DNA from 2 places in the Streptomyces albofaciens JCM 4342 genome. Region 2 is predicted to be linked to the other one. Evidence: riboswitches for the same ligand, from Rfam matches in the RefSeq annotation. Region 2 holds a riboswitch; the other holds the start of a gene.
The links. A riboswitch is a leader RNA that binds a small molecule or an ion and turns the genes downstream of it on or off. The one in region 2 is predicted to bind S-adenosylmethionine.

Region 1: it holds a riboswitch for S-adenosylmethionine, as region 2 does, so the genes downstream of both, CP973_RS10785 (aminotransferase class V-fold PLP-dependent enzyme) here and thrC (threonine synthase) in region 2, are expected to answer to the same signal.

What each region holds. Positions count from the first base shown of each region.
Region 1 covers NZ_PDCM01000001.1:2,382,283-2,386,486, reverse strand. The annotation lists gene CP973_RS10795 (rhomboid family intramembrane serine protease) at 1-697, shown strand, start outside; gene CP973_RS10790 (Lrp/AsnC family transcriptional regulator) at 694-975, shown strand; gene CP973_RS10785 (aminotransferase class V-fold PLP-dependent enzyme) at 1,062-2,444, opposite strand; SAM riboswitch class IV at 2,615-2,732, opposite strand; gene trpD (anthranilate phosphoribosyltransferase) at 2,828-3,892, opposite strand; gene qcrB (cytochrome bc1 complex cytochrome b subunit) at 4,040-4,204, opposite strand, start outside.
Region 2 covers NZ_PDCM01000002.1:3,780,075-3,784,278, forward strand. The annotation lists gene CP973_RS36395 (cold-shock protein) at 1-52, opposite strand, end outside; gene CP973_RS36400 (MoaD/ThiS family protein) at 510-788, opposite strand; gene thrC (threonine synthase) at 853-2,142, opposite strand; SAM riboswitch class I at 2,160-2,318, opposite strand; gene CP973_RS36410 (glucosyl-3-phosphoglycerate synthase) at 2,482-3,429, shown strand; gene CP973_RS36415 (alpha,alpha-trehalose-phosphate synthase (UDP-forming)) at 3,536-4,204, shown strand, end outside.

The DNA.
Region 1 (4,204 bases), on a different contig from region 2:
GTGCTGTGTCCTCTTCGTCATCGGTCCCGCCTCCGGCCTCAACGGCATATACGGCACCGGCGACGCCGTCGTCCAGGCGCAGACCGTGTACTTCGAACGGTGGGGCGTCATCCCGCGCGACCTGTGGAGCGGCTCGCCGCGCGCGCTGCTCACCCCGCTGACCGCCCTGTTCATCCACGGCAGCTGGCTGCACCTGCTGGGCAACGTGCTGTTCCTGTACGTCTTCGGCGGCATGGCCGAGAGCCGCATGGGCCGCCTGCCGTTCACCCTCTTCTACCTCGTCACCGGCTACCTGGCCCTGATGGGCTACGCGGCCGCGCACGCCGCGTCCGGCCAGACCCTGGTCGGCGCCTCGGGGGCGATCTCCGGGGTGCTGGGGGCCTTCCTGTACCTGTTCCCCAAGGCCCGCGTCACCAGTCTCTACCCGTTCCTCCTCTTCCTGCCGCTGCGCTTCCCCGCCTGGATCGTGCTGCTCTTCTGGTTCCTCCTCCAGTGGCTCGCCGCGCAGCGCGACCCCAGCACCCCGGGCGTGGCCTACCTGGCCCATGTCGTGGGCTTCGCGGTGGGCTTCCTCTACGCCTGGGTGCGCTACCGGCCGGCCCCCCGTCCGCCGCGGGGCGCCGCCGCGGCCACGGGTAGTGTGGGGTCCGCCGGAACGGCGAAGCAGCAGGCGACCGAGGGAGAGAGCCAGCCGTGATCACTTCGATCGTGCTCATCAAGACCAGCGTGGACCGCATCCCGGAGATCGCGGAGAAGATCGCCGCGCTGGAGGGCGTCAGCGAGGTCTACTCGGTCACCGGTGCGCACGACCTGATCGCGATGGTGCGGGTCGCCCAGCACGACGAGCTGGCGGATGTCATCCCCGGCCGGATCAGCAAGATCCCGGGCGTCGCCTCCACCGAGACGCACATCGCCTTCCGTACGTACTCCCAGCACGACCTGGAAGCGGCCTTCGCCATCGGCCTGGACGCCTGACCGGCGCGGGCGGCTGTGCCCGCCCGCGCCGGCGTCACCCGCGTCGCGGCGCCCGGACAGCGGAGCGCCGCGGCGAGGTGGTCTGTTTACGCCGCCGCCGCGGTGTCCGGCACGCAGCGCCCGTCCTCGGTGCGGTAGCTCCACCGCGCACCGTCCCTGACCAGCTCCTTGACCGCCCGTACGAAGCGGTCCACGTGCTCGTCGGGCGTACCGACGCCGAAGCTCACCCGGATGGCGTTCAGGCTCTTCTCCTCCGGCGCGCCCTCCGGCGCACCGCACTCGCCGGGCGCCTGCGACTGCGCGCCCAGCAGGGTCCGTACGAGCGGGTGCGCGCAGAACAGCCCGTCGCGCACGCCGATCCCGTACTCCGCCGAGAGGGCCGCCGCGAAGTGCGAGCTGTTCCAGCCCCGGACCACGAAGGAGAGCACCCCCACCCGCGGCGCGTCGTCCCCGAACAGCGACAGCACGGTCACCTCGGGCACCTCGGCGAGGCCCGCCCGCACCCGCTCGACCAGGTGCTGCTCCCGGGCGACCAGGTTCTCGAAGCCCGCCTCGGTGAGGGCCTTGCAGGCGGCGGCGACGGCGTAGGCGCCGATGACGTTGGGCGAGCCGGCCTCGTGGCGGGCGGCGGTGGTGTGCCACTCGACGTCCACCCCGCCGTCGCCCCGGCGGGCGACCGTACGGCTGGCGCCGCCGCCCGCGAGGTACGGCTCCGCCTCCTGGAGCCAGTCCGCGCGCCCGGCCAGCACACCGGCGCCGAACGGCGCGTACAGCTTGTGGCCGGAGAAGGCGACCCAGTCCACGTCCAGTTCCGCGATGTCGACCGGGTGGTGCGGGGCGAGCTGGGCGGCGTCCAGCACGATCCGCGCGCCGTGCGCGTGCGCCGCTGCGGCCAGCTCCCGTACCGGCCACAGCTCACCGGTCACATTGGACGCACCCGTCACGCACACCAGGGCGTTCGCGTACGGCTCGCGCTCCGCGAGCGCCCGCTCCAGCGTGTCCACCGCCTGCCCCGGCGTACGCGGCGCGTCCAGGTACGTCACCTCGACGTCCGCGCGCTGCTCCCAGGGCAGCAGCGAGGCGTGGTGCTCGGTCTCGAAGACGAACACCCGGGTCCGCGCGGGCAGCGCCGCGGCCAGCAGGTTGAGCGAGTCGGTGGTGGAGCGGGTGAAGACCACCTGGTCCCCCTCCCGCGCCCCGAGGAAGCGGGCCACCTCCGCCCGGCTGTTCTCGAACAGGTCGGTGGACAGCTGCGAGAGGTAGCCCGCGCCGCGGTGCACGCTGCCGTAGTACGGGGCGTACGCGGCCACGTCGTCCCAGACCCGCTGCAACGCCGGGGCGCTGGCGGCGATGTCCAGCGCCGCGTACTCGACCTCGCCGCCGGTGACGAGCGGGACCAGGACGTCGCGCCCCAGCACGGGCAGCGGGGCGCAGACGGCGGCATCGGTGGCGGCAGCGGAAACAGGCATGGCGAACTCCCGTAAAGGCATGGCGAATTCACTGCGGGGCACGCACGCAGAAGCGGGGCCCACCGGCAGTGGAGAAAGAAAAAGGGGGTGCGGGAACGGGCCGGACGGCCCTAACGCATTCGCTGCATCATGAGAGATCTCCCTCAAGGACCAGGATCCCTGGCACGAGGGATCCGCGCTTGCCGCAGACCTCGCTGCCTGCGGCCTGGTCATCACCCGGGGCACCCCGCCACGGACGGAGGGTTGCCGGACAGCGGGCCGGGGCCGTAGTCGCTGTCACTCGTGACCTGCGCAGCATCATGCCACACGATCGGACGCGCGCAAGGCCCGGTCCGCATCCCGGACCGGGCCCCGCGTCACTTCAGCGCCGTCTCAGACGCTTCTCAGGCGTTGCTGGCCGCCACCCACCGCTCCAGAGCCCGGCGGGCCGCGCCGGAGTCGATGGCCTCGGCGGCCCGCTCGATGCCCGCCGCGATCTGTTCGGCCAGCGGCGCCCCGGTCGGCGCCAGCGCCACCAGCGCCGCCGCCGAGTTCAGCAGCACCGCGTCGCGCACCGGCCCCTCCTCGCCGCCCAGCAGGCGGCGCGCCACGTCCGCGTTGTACGAGGCGTCGGCGCCGCGCAGCGCCTCCACGGGCACCAGGCCGATCCCCACGTCCCGCGGGTCGAAGGTCTCCTCCCGTACGGCGCCGTCGCGCACCACCCACACCTTGGAGGTGGCGGTCGTCGTCAGCTCGTCCAGCCCGTCGTCGCCCCGGAAGACCAGCGCGGAGGAGCCGCGCTCGGCCAGCACCCCGGCCAGGATCGGCGCCATCCGCGCGTCGGCGACGCCGGTGGCCTGCGCGCGGACCTTCGCCGGGTTGGTCAGCGGGCCCAGCACGTTGAAGGTCGTACGGATGCCCAGCTCGCGCCGTGCGGCGGCGACGTGCCGCAGCGAGGGGTGGAACTTCACCGCGAAGCAGAAGGTGATGCCGGCCTCCTCGGCCACCTCGACGACCCGGCGCGGCGTCAGGTCGAGGTTCACGCCCAGCTTCTCCAGCACGTCGGACGCGCCGCTGGCCGACGAGGCGGCGCGGTTGCCGTGCTTGACGACCTTCGCGCCGGCGCCGGCCACCACGATCGAGGACATGGTGGAGATGTTGACGGTCTTCGCGCCGTCGCCGCCGGTGCCGACGATGTCCACGCTGGGACCCGGCACCTCGATGAGGTTGGCGTGCGCGTACATCGTCCGGACCAGGCCGGAGATCTCGGCGACGGTCTCGCCCTTGGCGCGCAGCGCCACCGCGAACCCGGCGATCTGCGCGTCGGTGGCCTCGCCGCGCATGATCCGGTCCATCGCCCACGCGGTGTCGTCGGCGCTGAGGTCGCGGCCCTGGAGGAGGGCGTCGAGGACGGCCGGCCAGGTGTGGGCCGCCACGCTGTCGCCGCCGTTCGGGGTCGCAACGTTCATGGTCCACACTCCTGGATTCGTGTCCTGCTGGTGCGCAAAACCCTATCCGGCACGCGGGCATGCCGAAGGGCCCCGTCCAGTCCTCGAACGGGGCCCTCTGGGTGGCGTACTTACGCGGTGGTACTGCCGTGCGTCACACGGCGGGGATCAGTGGTGGCCGTGGCCGCTGGTGATCTCCTTGTACTCCTCCGGGGTCGGCTTCGGGATGACGTTGCCCTCGCCGTAGTAGCCCTTCGAGAGCTTGGCGCGCAGCTTCGTCGACCGCTTGACCTTCCGCTCGACACCGTTCTCGTCGACCTCCGGGCCGATCTC
Region 2 (4,204 bases):
TGAAGCCGTACCCCTTCTCCGCGTTGAACCACTTGACGGTGCCCTGAGCCATGCCTAACTCCCCTATTACTGGCCCTTGCACAGGACCGCACTCCGCGGACCCGGGTCAGACCTCACCCCCCGACAGGAGGGGGTGTGCGCCGGAACGCGTCGACCGCCGCTGAATGTATCTGTCCAACTGCCCAGCGCAACAGGTCAATCGGACGAGAATTCTGCTCGCGAACAATCGCAAAAATGCGGTTATAAGCCCTTACTCCCGGGCAAGTCGGGCCGGGCAAAGCTCACCAATGGGACGAACCACGTCCGCACTTCGCCCGCAACTTGCCGGGGTCTCAGATGCGTTCGGCACGGGCTCGACGAGGGGTCACCCCAACTGTATCGCCTTTAACAACACGGAATCGCCCCGTCCGCTTCGCGGTGGACGGGGCGATTCCGGCCGTCGGCCCCCGAAAGGGCCGGAAACGATCCTTACGATTTCCCGGCGCTGTTCCCGGTGCTCTGCCCGGCGCTCAGCAGCCGCCGGCCACCGCCGGGATGATCGAGACGCCCGCGCCGTCCGGCGTCGGGGTCTCCAGGCCCTGCTCGAAGCGCACGTCGTCGTCGTTGACGTAGACGTTCACGAAGCGGCGCAGCTTGCCGGTGTCGTCCAGGACGCGTGCCGCGATGCCGGCGTGGTTCTTCTCCAGGTTCTGGATGACCTCGGAGAGGGTCGCCCCTTCGGCGGGCACCTCGGCCCGGCCGCCGGTGTAGGTGCGCAGGATGGTCGGGATGCGGACGTTGACGCTCATGGTGTTCTGCCTTCCAGGTCGCGGGAGGAGTGGGCGGAGGGACGGGCGGACCGGGGTCCGGCGGTCAGCCCGCCAGGCCGGCCGCGCGGAACGCGTCCAGGCTCGGCCGGATGGTGGCCGTGGGCCCGGTGGTCGGCGCGACCGCGTCCAGCGTCTTGAGCCCGTCGCCGGTGTTCAGCACGACGGTGGTCAGCGCCGGGTCGAGCAGGCCGTTCTCGATCAGCTTCTTGGTGACGCCCACGGTCACACCGCCGGCGGTCTCCGCGAAGATGCCCTCCGTACGGGCCAGCAGCTTGATCGCGTCCACCACCTGCGCGTCGTTGACGTCCTCGACCGCGCCGCCCGTACGCCGGGCGATGTCGAGCACGTACGGGCCGTCGGCCGGGTTGCCGATGGCCAGCGACTTGGCGATGGTGTCCGGCTTCTGCGGCCGTACGACGTCGTGACCGGCCTTGAAGGCGGTCGAGACCGGCGAGCAGCCCTCGGCCTGGGCACCGAAGATCTTGTACGGCCGGTCCTCGACCAGTCCGAGCGCGATCAGCTCCTTCAGACCCTTGTCGATCTTCGTGAGCTGGGAGCCCGACGCGATCGGGATGACGATCTGGTCCGGCAGCCGCCAGCCGAGCTGCTCGCAGATCTCGTACGCGAGGGTCTTGGAGCCCTCGCCGTAGTACGGGCGCAGATTGACGTTGACGAAACCCCAGCCCTCGCCGAGCGGGTCGCCGATCAGCTCGGAGCAGAAGCGGTTGACGTCGTCGTAGGTGCCCTCGATGCCGACCAGCTCGCCGCCGTAGACCGCGGCCATGACGACCTTGCCCGCCTCCAGGTCGTGCGGGATGAAGACGCAGGAGCGGAAGCCGGCGCGGGCCGCCGCGGCGCCCACCGCGCCGGCCAGGTTGCCGGTGGAGGAGCAGGACAGGGTGGTGAAGCCGAAGGCGCGGGCGGCCTCGACGGCGATGGCGACGACGCGGTCCTTGAAGGAGTGCGTCGGGTTGCCGGAGTCGTCCTTGACGTACAGGCCGCCGGTGACGCCCAGCTCACGGGCCAGGTTGTCGGCCTTGACGAGCTTGGTCAGGCCCGGGTTCAGGTTGGGCTTGTCCGCCACGTCGGCCGGGACGGGCAGCAGCGGCGCGTACCGCCAGATGCTGTTCGGGCCCGCCTCGATGCGCTGGCGCAGGCCCTCGGGGTCGCCGGCCGGCAGGTCGTACGCCACCTCCAGCGGACCGAAGCAGGCCGCGCAGGCGAAGATCGGGCCGAGGTCGAAGCGCTCGCCGCACTCGCGGCAGGACAGCGCGGCGGCGGGGCCCAGGGAAACAGTGGGGCGGGTGGTGCTTTCAGCAGACTGCACAGCCATGGAGGCGAGGCCCTTTCTCCTCATCTTCCTCGCGGCGCATCTCGCCACGAGACGGAATTGGCACCTTCCCTAGCCGGGAGCCTCGCGGGCCGCGTGCGATGCCGCGGCGACGGAGACCGGCTGGAGGGTTGCCGGGGCTTCAACGGGCCGTATCCCTCTGCCCCTCTGGATGAGCGGTATGGCGCTGGGCCGGAGCCCAGGCGTTTGTCGCGCCGACCCCGGCATGCCCGGGACGATCGCGTTGTTCAAGACTGTAGCCGAAGGGCCGGGCGGTCGAGACAGTCGTCCGCACCGCGAGATGGATCACACCGTGGTCCCGGGAACGAAGGAGACGCGCAGGTGCTGCAAGAGGTGGAGCGCTGGCTGGGCAGCCGGTCCTGGTCGGCCGCCGACCGCCCGCTCGACCGGCTGCTGGCCGCCAGGCGCGAGACGGGGCAGACGGTCTCCGTCGTGCTGCCGGCGCTCGACGAGGAGGCGACGGTCGGCGCGATCGTCGAGACGATCCGCACGGAACTGATGACACCGTCGGTGCCGCTCGTCGACGAGCTGGTGGTGCTGGACTCCGGGTCCACGGACGGCACGGCCAAGGTCGCGGCCGAGGCGGGCGCGCGGGTGGTCCACCGGGACGAGGTGCTGCCGCGGCTGCCCGCGCTGCCCGGCAAGGGCGAGGTGCTGTGGCGCTCCCTGCTGGCCACCCGCGGTGACATCGTCTGCTTCATCGACGCCGACCTGCGCGAGTTCTCCGCCACGTTCGTCTCCGGGATCGTCGGCCCGCTGCTGACCGACCCGGGCGTGCAGTTCGTCAAGGGCATGTACGACCGTCCGCTGGGCGAGGCGGCCGGACAGGGCGGCCGGGTCACCGAGCTGGTCGCCCGCCCGCTGCTGAACCTGCACTGGCCGCAGCTGGCCGGGTTCGTGCAGCCGCTGGGCGGGGAGTACGCGGCCCGCAGGTCCCTGCTGGAGCGGCTGCCGTTCCCGGTGGGGTACGGCGTGGAGCTGGGCCTGCTGGTCGACGCGCTGCACACGGCCGGGCTGGACGCGCTGGGCCAGGTGGACATCGGCGTACGCAAGCACCGCCACCAGGGCGGTCAGGCGCTCGGCCGGATGGCCGCGGCGATCTACCGCACCGCGCAGCTGCGGCTGGCGCGCGGCCATCTGGTGCGCCCGCGGCTGACCCAGTTCGAGCGCGGCGAGGCCGGTTTCGTACCGCGCACCTGGGACGTGGACACCGAGGAGCGGCCGCCGATGGCGGAGATCCCGGAGTACGCGGAGCGGCGCGCGGCCTGAGGCGGGGCCCCGCCCCGGAGGCGCGGCGCCGGGTCCCGCGTAAACCGTGACGTTCCCCCTCCGCTCCGCACGTTTGAGCGGATCGGCGGCGGGCTAGTCTCGCAGCATGGTCTCCGAGCGTTCTGGTGCCCAGGTTCTCGTCGCGTCCAACCGCGGCCCGGTGTCGTACACGAAGGGGGACGACGGCGCGCTCACCGCCAAACGGGGCGGTGGCGGGCTGGTCTCCGGCCTCTCCGCCATCGGGTCCGACGCCGGGGCGGTGTGGGTGTGCGCCGCCCTCGGGGACGGCGACCGCGAGGCGGCCCGGCGCAGCGGCGGCCACCTGGACACCGCCGACACGGGCGGCCAGCACGTACGCATGCTGGACATCCCCGCCGAGGTCTTCACCGACGCCTACAACGGCATCGCCAACTCGGTGCTCTGGTTCGTCCACCACATGCTCTACCAGACGCCCCTGGAGCCCTCCTTCGACGAGGCGTTCCGCGCGCAGTGGGCGTCGTACGAGGCGTACAACGCGGCCTTCGCGGACGCGCTCGCCGACGAGGCCGCGCCCGGCGCCGTGGTGCTGGTGCAGGACTACCACCTCACGCTGGTGCCGGGCCTGCTCCGGGCCCGCCGCCCCGACCTGCGCATCGGGCACTTCTCGCACACGCCGTGGGCGCCCGCCGACTACTTCCGCATGCTGCCGGACGACGTGGCCGAGGCGGTGCTGCGCGGGATGCTGGGCGGCGACCGGGCGGCGTTCCTGACCCGGCGCTGGGCCGAGGCGTTCGCG